DNA from 3 places in the Streptomyces sp. NPDC003284 genome. Region 2 is predicted to be linked to each of the others. Evidence: riboswitches for the same ligand, from Rfam matches in the RefSeq annotation. Region 2 holds a riboswitch; each other region holds the start of a gene.
The links. Region 2 has a riboswitch for cyclic di-AMP ahead of ACWDYF_RS12765 (LysM peptidoglycan-binding domain-containing protein). Riboswitches for the same ligand answer to the same signal wherever they lie in the genome.
Positions count from the first base shown of each region.

Region 1: it holds a riboswitch for cyclic di-AMP, as region 2 does, so the genes downstream of both, ACWDYF_RS30605 (transglycosylase SLT domain-containing protein) here and ACWDYF_RS12765 (LysM peptidoglycan-binding domain-containing protein) in region 2, are expected to answer to the same signal.
Region 3: it holds a riboswitch for cyclic di-AMP, as region 2 does, so the genes downstream of both, ACWDYF_RS17580 (M23 family metallopeptidase) here and ACWDYF_RS12765 (LysM peptidoglycan-binding domain-containing protein) in region 2, are expected to answer to the same signal.

Region 1 is NZ_JBSFSI010000019.1:118,023-122,820, forward strand. It holds gene fahA (fumarylacetoacetase) at 1-848, opposite strand, end outside; gene ACWDYF_RS30600 (HAD-IIB family hydrolase) at 1,047-1,859, shown strand; gene ACWDYF_RS30605 (transglycosylase SLT domain-containing protein) at 1,894-2,382, opposite strand; cyclic di-AMP (ydaO/yuaA leader) riboswitch at 2,385-2,574, opposite strand; gene ACWDYF_RS30610 (polyprenyl synthetase family protein) at 3,250-4,260, shown strand; gene ACWDYF_RS30615 (LolA family protein) at 4,701-4,798, shown strand, end outside.
Region 2 is NZ_JBSFSI010000005.1:83,373-88,170, forward strand. It holds gene eno (phosphopyruvate hydratase) at 1-1,141, opposite strand, end outside; gene ACWDYF_RS12765 (LysM peptidoglycan-binding domain-containing protein) at 1,408-2,154, opposite strand; cyclic di-AMP (ydaO/yuaA leader) riboswitch at 2,159-2,324, opposite strand; gene ACWDYF_RS12770 (transglycosylase family protein) at 2,507-3,718, opposite strand; gene ACWDYF_RS12775 (cytochrome P450 family protein) at 3,885-4,798, opposite strand, start outside.
Region 3 is NZ_JBSFSI010000007.1:194,517-199,314, reverse strand. It holds gene ACWDYF_RS17590 (M16 family metallopeptidase) at 1-345, shown strand, start outside; gene ACWDYF_RS17585 (M16 family metallopeptidase) at 342-1,730, shown strand; cyclic di-AMP (ydaO/yuaA leader) riboswitch at 1,934-2,095, shown strand; gene ACWDYF_RS17580 (M23 family metallopeptidase) at 2,108-2,866, shown strand; gene ACWDYF_RS17575 (GntR family transcriptional regulator) at 3,073-3,732, shown strand; gene ACWDYF_RS17570 (HPr family phosphocarrier protein) at 3,922-4,203, opposite strand; gene ACWDYF_RS17565 (bifunctional acetate--CoA ligase family protein/GNAT family N-acetyltransferase) at 4,325-4,798, shown strand, end outside.

The DNA.
Region 1 (4,798 bases), on a different contig from region 2:
CCGGTGTCGTCCAGGTAGGGCAGCAGCGGGTGCGTGCGGTGCGGCGGGTCCGTCCGCGCGTCCTCCAGCGCGTCCAGCGGGGTGATCCACGCCGACACGGAGGTGGCGAAGGACTTGCCGAGGAACGGGCCGAGCGGGACGTACTCCCACGCCTGCACGTCCCGCGCCGACCAGTCGTTGAGCAGGCACAGCCCGAACACGTGCTCGCGGAAGTCCGCCAGCGCCACCGGCTGCCCGGCCCGCGAGGGCACCCCGACCACGAAGCCGACCTCGGCCTCGATGTCCAGCCGGACCGACGGGCCGAACACGGGCGCGGGGTCGGCGGGGCCCTTGCGCTGTCCCGAGGGGCGTACGACGTCCGTGCCCGAGACGACGACCGTCCCCGAGCGGCCGTGGTAACCGATCGGCAGGTGCTTCCAGTTGGGGGTGAGGGAGTCCTCGGCGTCCGGGCGGAAGATCTGCCCGACGTTGCGCGCGTGGTTCTCGGACGCGTAGAAGTCGACGTAGTCCGCGACCTCGAAGGGCAGGTGCAGGGTCACCGAGGAGAGCGGGTGCAGGAAGGGGGCCACGGTCTCCTGGTGCGCGGGCACCGTCACCCACGCCGTCAGCGCGCGCCGCACGTCCGACCAGGCGGTGCGGCCCGCGGCGAGCAGCGGGTTCAGGGTCGGCCGCGCGAGCAGGGCGGCGTACGGGGAGCCGAGTGCCAGCGCCGCCGCACCCGCGTCGAGGACGTGGTCGCCGAGCCGGACGCCCACGGTCCGCTCCTGCGATCCGGCGCGCGAGAAGACACCGTAGGGAAGGTTGTGCGGACCGAAGGGGTCGCCCTCGGGGACCTCGAAGGGGGGCATCGGGTACTGCCTCTCTTTCGTGTGCCGGTGTTCCATGGGGGACATGGGTGTCTGGCCACACGTTCATGTGGTCGCGCCACACGTTACGGGGGAGGCCGCTGTCTTGGGCAGGGTCCGAGGAGTCTCCCGACGACACGGCGGAGGGACGTCGTCCGGTTTCCGCCCGTCACCCGCCTGGCGGATCCGTATTCTCTGATCATGCCCGCATCCGCTGCCCCCGCGTACGCCCTCATCGCCACCGACCTGGACGGCACGCTGCTGCGCGGCGACGACTCCGTGTCCGGGCGGACCCGCGCCGCGCTCGGCCGGGCGGCGGCGGCCGGTGCCCGGCACCTCGTCGTCACCGGACGGCCGGCGCCGCGGGTCCGCCCGCTGCTGAGGTCCCTCGGCGGCACCGGGCTCGCGGTGTGCGGCCAGGGCGCCCAGCTCTACGACGCCGGGGCCGACCGCATGCTGTGGTCGGTCACGCTCGACCGGGAGACGGCCGAGACCGCGCTCGGCAAGATCGAGGCGGAGGTGGGTGAGGTGTACGCGGCGGTCGACCAGGACGGCGTGGACGGCCGCACGCTCATCGAGCCGGGGTACCGCATGCCGCACCCGACGCTGCCCGCCGAGCGGGTCGGGCGGCGCGAGGAACTGTGGCGCGCGCCCATCAGCAAGGTGCTGCTGCGCCACCCCCGGCTGTCCGACGACGAGCTGGCGGCGGCGGCCCGCGGCGCGGTCGGCCCGCTCGCCTCGGTGACCATGTCGGGCCCGGGGACCGTCGAGCTCCAGCCCTGCGGCATCACCAAGGCGACCGGTCTCGCGCTGGCCGCGGCGCGGCTGGGACTCGGCCCCGGGGACGCCCTCGCCTTCGGCGACATGCCGAACGACATCCCCATGTTCCGGTGGGCGGCCCGGGGGGTGGCGATGGCGGGTGCCCACCCGGAGCTGAAGGCGGTCGCCGACGAGGTCACCACGTCGAACGAGGACGACGGCGTCGCCGTCGTCCTCGATCGTCTGTTCGTCTGAGCCCGCCGCGTGCCGGCCGGCACGCGGCTGCCCGTCAGTACGCGCTGTTGACGTTGTCGATGGAGCCGTAGCGCGCGGCGGCGTAGTTGCAGGCGGCCGTGATGTTGGCGACCGGGTCGTAGATGTCGAACGACGTGCCGGCCACGTGGTAGGCGTTGAAGGTCGGCTGGATGACCTGGAGCAGGCCCTTGGAGGGGATGCCCGCGGCGGCGTTGGAGTCCCAGTTGTTGATGGCCAGCGGGTTGCCGGAGGACTCGCGCATCACATTGCGGTGGATGCCGTTGTACGTGCCGGGAATGCCCTTCTGGGCCATGACCGCGAGCGACTCGCGGATCCATCCGTCCAGGGTGTTCGGGTAGGCGACCGTGCTCGCCGTGGTGGCGGTGGCGGCGGTCGGGGTGGCCGCGGAGGCGCCGGACGCCCCGATCAGCGGCAGGGCGAGGATCGCGGCACCGGTGCCGGAGACGGCGAGGGTGCGGACGAGACGAGCGGCGCGGGAGCGGCTGGGACGACGTGCAGACATGGGGATTTCCTCTCCGTCGCCTGCGAGGTGAGCTGTCGGGTTCGGGCGGGGAGGTGCCCGGCCGGCTCCGGAGAGCACGGCTTCACCCCGAGCCGTTCCGGCGCGGCGTACGACGTAGGACGTACGGCGCTCCGGCCCGGCGACTTACCTGGGTCCCCCGCTCCTGCCATGAGCTGTCGGTGGGTGGTCATCGAGCGCTGGCAGGATTCGGCGTCCGCTCGACTGGCCCGGAACGTATGCGAGAGCACATGTCCCGAACAAGTACCTGATGCATACATCGTCCTAGTTGACCTTGATCCAGGGCATTTTGGCCGCTTGATCCTTTGCGATTGCCAAGGGTCAACTCGCTTGCGGGGGACGGGGAGCGGGGGGTCGGCGGGCCGTGGCGGGGGGTGGAGGTGCGCGTGATGCAGCTCACGGAATAATCCGGCCAGGAGCATTTGCCCCCAAGGGGAATTGAAATACTAATAAGGGTAAATCGGACTCGTAGGGCTGGAAGTGACGGGCATCACGGTCGGTGAGGCCCTGGCCCTGTTCGTACGTACGTGGGCACGGGCGGCGTGTAGGAGGAGAGTGGGCGCGGTGGGGGGAGTGAGGGAGGAGGCTGGAGGAGGGGGAAGTGGGGGAGGGGGAAGGTGGAAGGGGGGCGGGGGTGGCGAGGGAGAGGCAGGGAAGAGCAAGTCGATAAATATCTGTTCATACGTGGTGATCGAAAACATATCGGTCGTGATCCGATACCACCTGGCCTGTATCGGTGGGCGCTATCGGTGATCGAAACGTGACCGGATACGCTGACTTGAGTGATGGCAGCGACCTATCGACAAACCGTGTAAGCGCCAGCAGACACCAGCAGACAGGAGACCCCTCGTGACCGTCGTCGGGCCGTTCGGGCTGAGCGTGCGGGACCAGGCTCTCGAAGCCGATGTCCAGGCCGGATTGGCGGCTGTCGAGGAAGGGCTGCTCGAAGCCACCAAGAGCGAGGTCCCGTTCATCACGGAGGCCGCCCAGCACCTCGTCAAGGCGGGCGGCAAGCGGTTCCGGCCGCTGGTCGTGATGCTCGCGGCCCAGTTCGGCGACCCCGACGCGCCGGGAATCGTGCCCTCGGCCGTGGTCGTGGAGCTGACCCACCTGGCCACGCTCTACCACGACGACGTGATGGACGAGGCCGCCGTGCGGCGCGGGGTGGCCAGCGCCAACACCCGCTGGAACAACGCGGTCGCGGTCCTCACCGGCGACTTCCTCTTCGCCCGCGCCTCCCAGATCCTCGCGGACCTCGGCCCGGAGGCCGTCCGGGTCCAGGCGCTCGCGTTCGAACGGCTCGTCACCGGGCAGATCCTGGAGACCGCCGGACCGCAGGACGGCCGGGACCCGGTCGACCACTACCTGGACGTGCTGGGCGGCAAGACCGGTTCGCTGGTGGCTGTCTCGTGCCGGTTCGGCGCGATGATGTCCGGCGCCGACGAGAGGGTCGTGGACGTGCTGACGCAGTACGGGGAGCGGCTCGGCGTCGCCTTCCAGCTCGCGGACGACGTGCTCGACATCGCCTCCGACTCCCGGGAGTCCGGCAAGACCCCCGGCACCGACCTGCGCGAGGGCGTCGCCACGCTGCCGGTGCTGCGGCTGCGCGAGCGCGCCGCCCGGCTCGGGCTCGCCGAGGACATCGCGCTGTGCGAACTGCTCGACTCCGACCTGAGCGACGACGCCCGGCACGCCGAGGCGCTGACCGCGCTGCGCGCCCATCCCGCGCTCGAACAGGCCCGGCGGGACAGCGTCCGCTACGCCGAGGAGGCGCGGGCCGCGCTGGCCCCGCTGAAGGAGTGCGGCGCCAAGGTGGCCCTGCTCCAGCTGTGCGACGCGGTGGTCCACCGGGTCGGCTAGTGCACCGGGTCGGCTGGTGCACCGGGTCGGCTGGTGCACCGGGTCGGCTGGTACGCCGGGTCGGCTGGTACGCCGGGTCGGCCAGGCCCGCCTACCCGGATCCGGCCCCGGCCCCGGTCGGCCGGGGCCCGACGTGCCTCTTCCCGCCGGTTCTCTCCACCCCCCGGTCCCGCCTCTCCACCCGGCCGGACCTGGTCCCGGCGGGGGTTCCGGCCGGCTTCTCCACCCCGACCCCTACGGGGTGGTGGAGAAGCCGCCCTCGTGTGTCATACCGCAGGCGTACACGGAGTTGGCTCCGCGGTCTGACGCTTCGTCGCGGCCGATTTGGTCAGATGGAAGCACGGACCACACCACTCCTCACCGATTCGGGTGAGAATGGCGGCTTGGGGTGGGAGCAGTGCACACGGGCAGCCGCCGCCGACGACGGAGGTAAGGCACACATGGCACCGTACGAATCCGACGACACCAGGGACACCCCGGAGGCCGGCGACCGCGCCTCGGCGCGCCGCAAGGCCGCCCGCTACGGCGTCCCGGTCGC
Region 2 (4,798 bases):
TGGTGGCGACGGCGAGGTCGGCGATGGTGACGTCCTCGGTCTCGCCGGAGCGGTGCGACATCATGCACTTGAAGCCGTTGCGCTGGGCCAGCTCGACGGCGTCCAGGGTCTCGGTGAGCGAACCGATCTGGTTCACCTTCACCAGCAGGGCGTTGGCGCTGCCCTCCTCGATACCGCGGGCCAGGCGCTCGGGGTTGGTGACGAACAGGTCGTCACCGACGATCTGGACCTTCTCGCCGAGACGGTCGGTGAGGACCTTCCAGCCGGCCCAGTCGTCCTCGAACAGCGGGTCCTCCAGGGAGACCAGCGGGTAGGCCGCGACCAGCTCCTCGTAGTACTCCGTCATCTCGGCGGCGGAACGCTCCTTGCCCTCGAAGAGGTACTTGCCGTCCTTGTAGAACTCGGAGGCGGCGACGTCGAGCGCGAGGGCGATCTGCTCGCCGGGGGTGTAACCGGCTTCCTTGATCGCTTCCAGGATCAGGTCCAGGGCCTCGCGGTTGGAGCCCAGGTTCGGGGCGAAGCCGCCCTCGTCGCCCAGACCGGTGGCCAGACCCTTGTTCTTCAGGACCTTCTTGAGGGTGTGGTAGACCTCGGCACCCCAGCGCAGGGCCTCGGAGAAGGACTCCGCGCCGATCGGGGCGATCATGAACTCCTGGATGTCCACGTTGGAGTCGGCGTGCGAGCCGCCGTTCAGGATGTTCATCATCGGCACCGGGAGCAGGTGCGCGTTGGGGCCGCCCAGGTAGCGGAAGAGCGGGAGGTCGGACGCCTCGGAGGCGGCGTGCGCGACGGCGAGGGAGACGCCGAGGATGGCGTTGGCGCCGAGCGAGCCCTTGTTGTCGGTCGCGTCCAGGTCGAACATGGCCTGGTCGATCAGGCGCTGCTCGGTGGCGTCGTAGCCGACGAGCTCCGGGCCGATCTGCTCGATGACGGCGAGGACGGCCTTCTCGACGCCCTTGCCCTGGTAACGGTTGGGGTCACCGTCACGCAGCTCGATGGCCTCGAAGGCGCCCGTGGAGGCGCCGGAGGGGACGGCGGCACGACCCGTGCTGCCGTCGTCGAGGCCGACCTCGACCTCGACCGTGGGGTTGCCTCGGGAGTCCAGGATTTCCCGGGCTACGACGACGTCGATGGACGGCACGAGCATCTCCTTCGTGGATGTGACGCTGAAAGTGCGGGGCTTGTGAGCCGAGCGACTAGAGCCTAACCGTCCCGGGCCGCCGACCGGCCGACCGACCGTCCCGTGGACAGAGTGACCGTACACATTGTTTCAGCACGGAACAAAGAAGACGGGAACGGGGGTCCGAACGGAAGGTGAAATGCCCCCGCCCCGGCGCGTACGGGGGAGAACGCGCCGGGGCGGGGAGCCCGTGGGGACGGGGGGGGTGGGGCGGTGGCCGCCGCGCCTTACTTCAGGTGCAGCTGCTGGCCCGGGTAGATGAGGTCGGCGTCGTCGACGATGTCCTTGTTCAGCTGGAAGAGCTTCTCCCAGCCGCCCTGGACGTGGTGGGCGGCGGCGATGGAGCTGAGCGAGTCGCCGGCGGTCACCTTGTACTCGCCGTCGCCCTTCTTCACCTTCTTGCCGGTGGGGGTGGTGACGGTCTTCTTCGGCGCCGGGCGGTCGGCGGAGCGGCCCGCGGCCTGCTGCTCGGTGGAGCGGGTCGTGGTGCTGCTCTTCTTCGACGAGGACGACGAAGAGGAGGACGACGAAGAGGAGGAGGAAGAAGACGACGAGGACGACGAGGAAGAGGAGGACGACGAGGAGCTGCCGCCCGAGTACGCGGCGCCGGACAGGCCCTTGCCGCACACCGGCCAGGCGCCCTTGCCCTGGCCCGCGAGGACCTTCTCGGCAATGGCGATCTGCTGGGACTTGCTGGCCAGGTCGGCGCGCGGGGCGTAGGCGGTGCCACCGAAGGCGGCCCAGGTGGAGTTGGTGAACTGGACGCCGCCGTAGAAGCCGTTGCCGGTGTTGATCGACCAGTTGCCGCCGGACTCGCACTGGGCGACCGCGTCCCACTCGGAGGCGGTGGCGGCGGAGGCGTTGCCGGCCGCCATCAGCGGACCGGCGACGGCGACGCCGGTGACACCGGCGAGTGCGATGGCGCGAGTGGCCTTGGACGGACGACGGTGCTTGCCCTTGCCGGAAAACAGCATGGAAGGATCCCCTCACCGACGCCTGCGAGGTGAGCTGTCGGGTTCGGGCCGGTTGAGTTGCCCGGCCGTGCCTTCCGAGAGGCACGGCTTCACCCCCAGCCGCTCCGGTCAACTGCCCGGCGCGGCACTTACCTTGGGTCCCCCGCTCCTGCCTGCGGCGCTTGACGCGACGACTGTTCCCGTACGGCCGCTGGCAGGATTCGGCGTTGCGGCAGCCGGGGCTCGCGGTGGCGAGCGGTCATGACCGTAGACAGGTGATCCGCCGGATTTCAAAGACGATCAGGGCTTCTGAGACTCATCCCACACTTTCACCGAATAGGACATACAAGGCGAAGTGTGACGTGAACTCCCGCTACTTTTGGGCGTTTTCGGTGGGGACATCCAGGCTCTGACCGGCGACGATGTGGTCCGGGTCGGCCCCGATGGCGCCCTTGTTGGCGTCATAGAGCGTGTGCCACCCGCCGTGCAGGCCGAAGGAGTCGGCGATGGACGTGAGCGAGTCGCCGGTGCGCACGGTGTAGGAGTCGGCGGACGAGGCGTGCGCGCCGCCGCCCCCGGAGGCGTGCCGCCCGCCCGTGGCGTCCGCGGCGCCGCCTGTCGCGCCCTCGTCGGCGCTGCCGCCGCGGTGGCGGCCGCCGGAGCCGAGCGCGCCGGTGTCGACGAGCGCCGAAGAGCCGATGTCCTGGACGTAGTTGTCCGCATCGCCGGAGTTGTCACGATCCTGGTCCCCGGTGCCCGTGGACGAGGTGGCGTCGGGCGTGCCGGTGCCGTGAGAGGTGCCGGACCCGGCCGGACCGCCCGTCTTCGCGGGCGAGGAAGGGCCGTCGGACGGTCCGGTGGTGGCGCCGTGCGACGCGTCGGTCCCGTGCGAGGATCCGGGCGTTTGGGTGGTGTCCGGCGAAGAGCCGGACGAACCGGATGAGTTGTCGGCGTCCTGGGGCGAGTCGGACAGACCGCCCTCGCCGGTACGAGGCTTCCCGGACGCGTCGGAGCCGCCGGAGCCGCCGGAGTCACCGCCCTTGCCCGTGGAGCCGGAGGTTCCGGACGAGGTGGACCCCTTGTCGTCCTTGTCCCCCTTGCCTTCCTTATCTCCCTTGTCGCCCTTGCCGTCCTTGTCCGACGAGGTGGATCCGTCGCCGGACGTCGAGGAGTCGCCGCCCACGCCCGTGTCGACGTCGGCCGTACCGGAACTCTTGGTGAGCCCGGCCAGCAGCCCGCAGGTGTGCCAGGTGCCGGGCCCCTTGTCGGCGAGGATCTTCTCGGCCACGGCTATCTGCTGGGAGCGGCTGGCCTGGTCGGCGCTGGCCGCGTAGGAGAGGCCGCCGTACGCCTCCCAGTCGTCCTGGGTGAGCATCAGGCCGCCGTAGTAGCCGTGGCCGTTGTCGGCGCTCCAGGAGCCGCCGGTCTCGCACTGCGCCACCTTGTCCCAGGTGGTGCCGTCGGCGGCGCTGGCGCCGGACGCGGCGACCAGCGGGATGGCGATGGCCGAGCCGGTCACTCCGGCGGCGACGAGGAGGGCCGGAGCCTGGCGGGGGCGACGGTGACGACCGTTCCCGGAGAGCATCTGGAGACCTTTCGCACGACGGCAGTGACGGCGCGGCGGCGGGACGGGAGGGCCCCGGCGTCACGCTGATGGGTGAAAGTATCGGGTGACGATCACTTGTCACAAGTTCATGCCGCGCAGATCACATGAACATCACATAGTTGAACACGCGTCATGTTCACCGCCGTCAGCGCCCGGGAACGGGGCCGTTCCCGGTGGTCGTCCCGGGGGCGGGGGCCGGGGCGGCGGCGGGGGCAGGGGCGGGAACCGGGACGGGGGTGAAGCCGACCGGGAGAGTCCGCAGTCCGCGCATGATGAGCCCGCCGCGCCAGCGCAGTTCGGCCGGTTCCGCGTCGAGACGCAGGTCCGGCAGCCGGGTCAGCAGGGTGGCCAGCGCGGTCTGCCCCTCCAGGCGGGCGAGCGGGGCGCCCAGGCAGTAGTGGATGCCGTGCCCGTACCCCAGGTGCTGGTTGTCGCCGCGGGCGAGGTCGAGCGTGTCGGGGTGGGAGAACCGCTCCGGGTCGCGGTCGGCGGCGGCCAGCACCACCAGCACCGGATCGCCCGCGGCGATGTCCTGTCCGCCGAGCGTGAGCGCCCGGGTGGCGAACCGCCAGGTGGCCAGCTCCACCGGCCCGTCGTAGCGCAGCAGCTCCTCGACGCCGGTCTCCAGCAGTCCGCTCTCCCCCGCGGCCAGCGACTCCTGGAGCCGCGCCCGCTGACCGGGGTGGGTGAGCAGGGCGTACATGCCGTTGCCGATGAGGTTGACGGTCGTCTCGAAACCGGCGAAGAGAAGGATGAACGCCATCGCGGCGGCCTCGTTCTCCGTGAGGTGCTCGCCGTGGTCGGAGGCGCGGATGAGCCCGGAGATGAGGTCCTCGCCCGGCTCCGGTTCGGCGGGCAGGGCGGCCCGCTTGCGGTGGATCAGCTCGGCCAGATAGCCGCGCATCTTCTTCACCGACCGGGCCACTCCGCCCCGGGGGCCCTTGCCGTGACGGATCATCATGCCCGCCCAGTCCCGGAAGTCGTCCTGGTCCTCGCGCGGGACGCCGAGCAGGTCGCAGATGGCGTAGATGGGCAGCGGGAACGCGAACTCGTGGATGA
Region 3 (4,798 bases), on a different contig from region 2:
GCCGCCATCGACGAGGAGCTGGCCCGCTTCGCCGCGGAGGGCCCCACCGCCGAGGAGCTGGAGCGCGCCCAGGCCCAGCTGGAGCGCGAGTGGCTGGACCGGCTCGGCACGGTCGCGGGCCGCGCCGACGAACTGTGCCGCTTCGCCGTCCTGTTCGGCGACCCGCAGCTCGCCCTCACCGCCGTCCAGCGCGTCCTGGAGGTGACGCCCGAGGAGGTCCAGGAGGTCGCCAAGACCCGGCTGCGCCCCGACAACCGCGCGGTCCTCGTCTACGAGCCGACCGCCCCCGACGCCCAGGACGACACCCCCGACGCCCAGGACGACACCGAGGAGACGGCGAAGTGACCGAGCTGGCCACCATGGAGTTCCACCCCCGCCCCGAGGCCGGCGAGGCCAGGCCGTGGGCGTTCCCGGCCCCCGGGCGCGGCACCCTGGACAACGGCATCACCGTGCTGCGCTGCCACCGCCCCGGCCAGCAGGTCGTCGCCGTCGAGGTGCTCCTCGACGCGCCCCTGGACGCCGAGCCGGCCGGTCTGGACGGCGTCGCCACGATCATGGCGCGGGCCTTCTCCGAGGGCACCGACAAGCACTCCGCCGAGGACTTCGCCGCCGAGCTGGAGCGCGCGGGCGCCACCCTGGACGCGCACGCCGACCACCCCGGCGTACGGCTCAGCCTGGAGGTCCCGGCCTCCCGGCTGGCCAAGGGGCTCGCGCTGCTCTCCGACGCGCTGCGGGCGCCCGCGTTCGCCGGGTCCGAGGTCGAGCGGCTGGTGCGCAACCGGCTCGACGAGATCCCGCACGAGCTGGCCAACCCCTCCCGCCGCGCTGCCAAGGAGCTGTCCCGGCAGCTGTTCCCGGCCACCGCCCGCATGTCGCGCCCGCGCCAGGGCACCGAGGAGACCGTCGCCGCCGTCGACGCCGCCGCCGTCCGCGCCTTCTACGACCGGCACGTGCGCCCCGCCACGGCCACCGCGGTCGTCGTCGGCGACCTCACCGGCATCGACCTCGACGAGCTGCTCGGCGAGACCCTGGGCGCCTGGACCGGTTCGCCGGCCGAGCCGCGTCCGGTGCCGCCGGTCACCGCCGACGACACCGGCCGCGTGGTGATCGTGGACCGCCCCGGCGCCGTCCAGACCCAGCTGCTCATCGGCCGGATCGGACCCGACCGGCACGACCGCGTGTGGCCCGCCCAGGTGCTCGGCACCTACTGCCTGGGCGGCACCCTGACCTCCCGTCTGGACCGCGTCCTGCGCGAGGAGAAGGGCTACACCTACGGCGTGCGGTCCTTCGGCCAGGTGCTGCGCTCGGCGCCCGACGGCACCGGCGCGGCCATGCTCGCCATCAGCGGCTCGGTCGACACGCCGAACACCGGACCGGCCCTGGACGACCTCTTCACGGTGCTGCGCAAGCTCGCCGCCGAGGGGCTCACCGAGGCCGAGCGGGACGTGGCCGTGCAGAACCTGGTGGGGGTGGCGCCGCTCAAGTACGAGACGGCCGCCGCCGTGGCGAGCACACTCGCCGACCAGGTCGAGCAGCACCTGCCCGACGACTACCAGGCGACGCTCTATCAGCAGCTCGCGCAGACCGGCACGGTGGAGGCGACCGCCGCGGTCGTCAGCGCCTTCCCGGTGGACCGCCTGGTGACGGTGCTCGTCGGGGACGCGGCGCAGATCAAGGAGCCGGTCGAGGCGCTCGGCGTCGGCCCGGTGACCGTGGTCGCCGCCGAGTAGGACGCACCGCGCGGCACGCGCGCGCGTGGGGCCCCGGTGACCGGAGCGTCACCGGGGCCCCGGCATGTCCGTATTGGGCAGGAGGCGCCCTGTCTGCCCTGTGGCGTGCGCTACAAAAACCCGGATCCGTTTGGGCGCGGAACACGGCCCCGTCTAGCGTCGGTCCGGCTGTTCGTCGGGCAGTGCGCCGCAGCCGCGGCACCGGACAGTCATCGCCGAGTCCCCGTACGGCGCGAGCCAGGGGAGCCGGGGACCCACTCAGTCCCTGGGGTGAATCGGGCACCGTGCGCCGCGCACGGCACCCGTAGGAGACCTTCCTGCTCCGAACCCGTCAGCTAACCCGGTAGGCGAGAGGGAAGGAAAGGACCAGCCACCACATGGCGTTCACGCGCGCCACCGGGAAGCACCGCCGTCCCGGCCGGGTGCAGCGCACCACCGCCCGCGCGGCGGGTGTCGCTGCCCTCACCACCACCGGCGTCATCGGCACCCTCGCCGCCTCCCCGGCCCTCGCCGCCGAGACCCCCGCCCCCGCGGACACCGGCCTCACCCCGGTCATCAGCCTCGGCGACACCGTCGCCGAGCGGGTCGACGCGCAGGCCGCCGCCCAGTGGGAGGCCGCCCAGCAGAAGCAGGCCGAGCAGGCCGCGCGCAAGCTGGCCGCCGAGCGCGCCGAGCAGGCGCGCGAGGCCAAGGAGCGGGCCGACCGCGAGGCCGAGCGCAAGCGCCTCAACACCTTCGTGCCGCCCATCGCCGGCTCCTACGTCTCCACCGGCTACAAGACCGGCGGCTCGCTGTGGTCCTCCGGCTCGCACACCGGCATCGACTTCCACGCCGCGACCGGCACCCCCGTCCACGCGGTCGGCGTCGGCACGGTGGTGGAGACCGGCTGGGGCGGGGCGTACGGCAACCAGGTCGTCATCAGGATGGCCGACGGCATGTACACCCAGTACGGCCATCTGTCGTCCATCGGGGTCACGGTGGGCCAGCAGGTCGCCGCGGGCCAGCAGATCGCGGTGTCGGGCTCCACGGGCAACGTCACCGGTCCGCATCTGCACTTCGAGGCGCGCACCGGCGCGGAGTACGGCTCGGACGTCGACCCGATCGCCTACCTCCGCACGCACGGCGTGCAGGTCTGAATTCCGGCTCCGGGCACGCTCCGTATTCTTCTCCGCCGCACTGCATCCCGGCTGTCCAAAAAATATCCCTGGATTCCGTCACGCCGTCGGAAATTCCCGCGCATTGTTCTAGAGTCGTCGGAATGCGCGTCCGCGGCGTGTCCGCCACGGGCGCGCCACGGCCATGGACACGGCCACGGTCACGGGACGGGATACGGAGGTCGGACATGCGTGTTCCGGCGCACTCGGTGTGCACGGCGATCCGGGACGACATCGTCGCCGGGGTGCACGAGCGCGGCAGCCGGCTCACCGAGGAGGTCCTGGCCCGCCGCTACGGCGTCTCGCGCGTCCCGGTGCGCGAGGCCCTGCGCACCCTGGAGGCCGAGGGCTTCGTGGTGACCCGGCGGCACGCGGGCGCGTGCGTGGCCGAGCCGACCGAGCAGGAGGGCGCCGACCTGCTGGAGATGCGTCTGCTGCTGGAGCCGCTGGGCGCCGAGCGGGCCGCCCAGCGGCGCACCGAGGGCCATCTGAAGGTGCTGCGCGGCCTGGTCAGGCTCGGTCAGGAGCGGGCCGCGGGCGGGGGCGGCGAGGAGCTGCGGTCCCTGGCCGCCTGGTTCCACGAGACCCTGGCCCAGTCCTGCGGCAGCCCCGCGCTGACCGCCGCCCTGGCCCAGCTGCGGCACAAGATCACCTGGATGTACGGGGCGCCGGACCCCGCCGACCCGGCCGAGACCTGGGCCGGACACGGGGCGATCGTCGACGCGGTGGCACGCGGCGACGCCGCCCGCGCCCGCGCCCTGACCGCCCTGCACACCGAGCGGATGACCGCCGCGCAGCGGGCGAGCGCCCGGAAACATCCCGTCAACACATCGAGCACACGGAATTAACACGCGTGCCGTAGAAAAGAACCGGCAGGAATCGGCAGGGACCGGCAGGGGCCGGGAAGGAATGTGCTGCCGATATCCGCGCCCTATTTCCGTTTCCCGCGCGGGGAATTCACGCGGACACACGAAAACCGCGCCGCCCCGCAGGGGGAGACGCGGTTCCCGGACGCGCTGTGTGTTCCCTCCGGCCGCTCAGACGGTCTCGGGGAGCTCTTCCAGGCCCTCGGCGACCAGCTTGGCCAGCCGCTCCAGGGCGGCCTCCGCGCCCTCGGCGTCGGAGGCGAGGACGACCTCCTCGCCACCCTGCGCGCCCAGGCCGAGCACGGCCAGCATGGAGGCCGCGTTGACGGGGTTGCCGTCGGCCTTGGCGATCGTCACGGGGACCCCTGCGGCCGTGGCGGCCCGGACGAAGATGGAAGCGGGGCGGGCGTGGAGACCCTCGGCCCAGCCGACGTTGACGCGGCGCTCAGCCATGTGATGCTGCCCTTCAGGTGTAGCAGGTTGTCTAGACCAGTTTCCCATACGTGCGGCACCGTGTGGGTACGCCACACACCGCCTCGCGCCGCCGCCCGGGGCGAGCCGTACGCTGGGCCCCATGCAGACCTCGTCGGACCGGCATGCGTACCCCGCCCACTGGGAGGCCGACGTGGTGCTGCGCGACGGGGGCACGGCACGGATCCGGCCCATCACCGCCGAGGACGCCGACCGGCTGGTCAGCTTCTACGAGCAGGTGTCGGACGAGTCCAAGTACTACCGCTTCTTCGCGCCCTACCCGCGCCTGTCCGCCAAGGACGTCCACCGCTTCACGCACCATGACTTCGTGGACCGGGTGGGGCTCGCGGCCACCGTCGGCGGCGAGTTCATCGCCACCGTACGCTACGACCGCATCGGCCCCGCCGGAGCGCCCGGCCCGGCGCCCGCCGACGAGGCCGAGGTCGCCTTCCTGGTGCAGGACGCCCACCAGGGCCGCGGGGTCGCCTCCGCCCTGCTGGAGCACATCGCGGCCGTCGCCCGCGAGCGCGGCATCCGCCGCTTCTCCGCCGAGGTGCTGCCCGCGAACACCAAGATG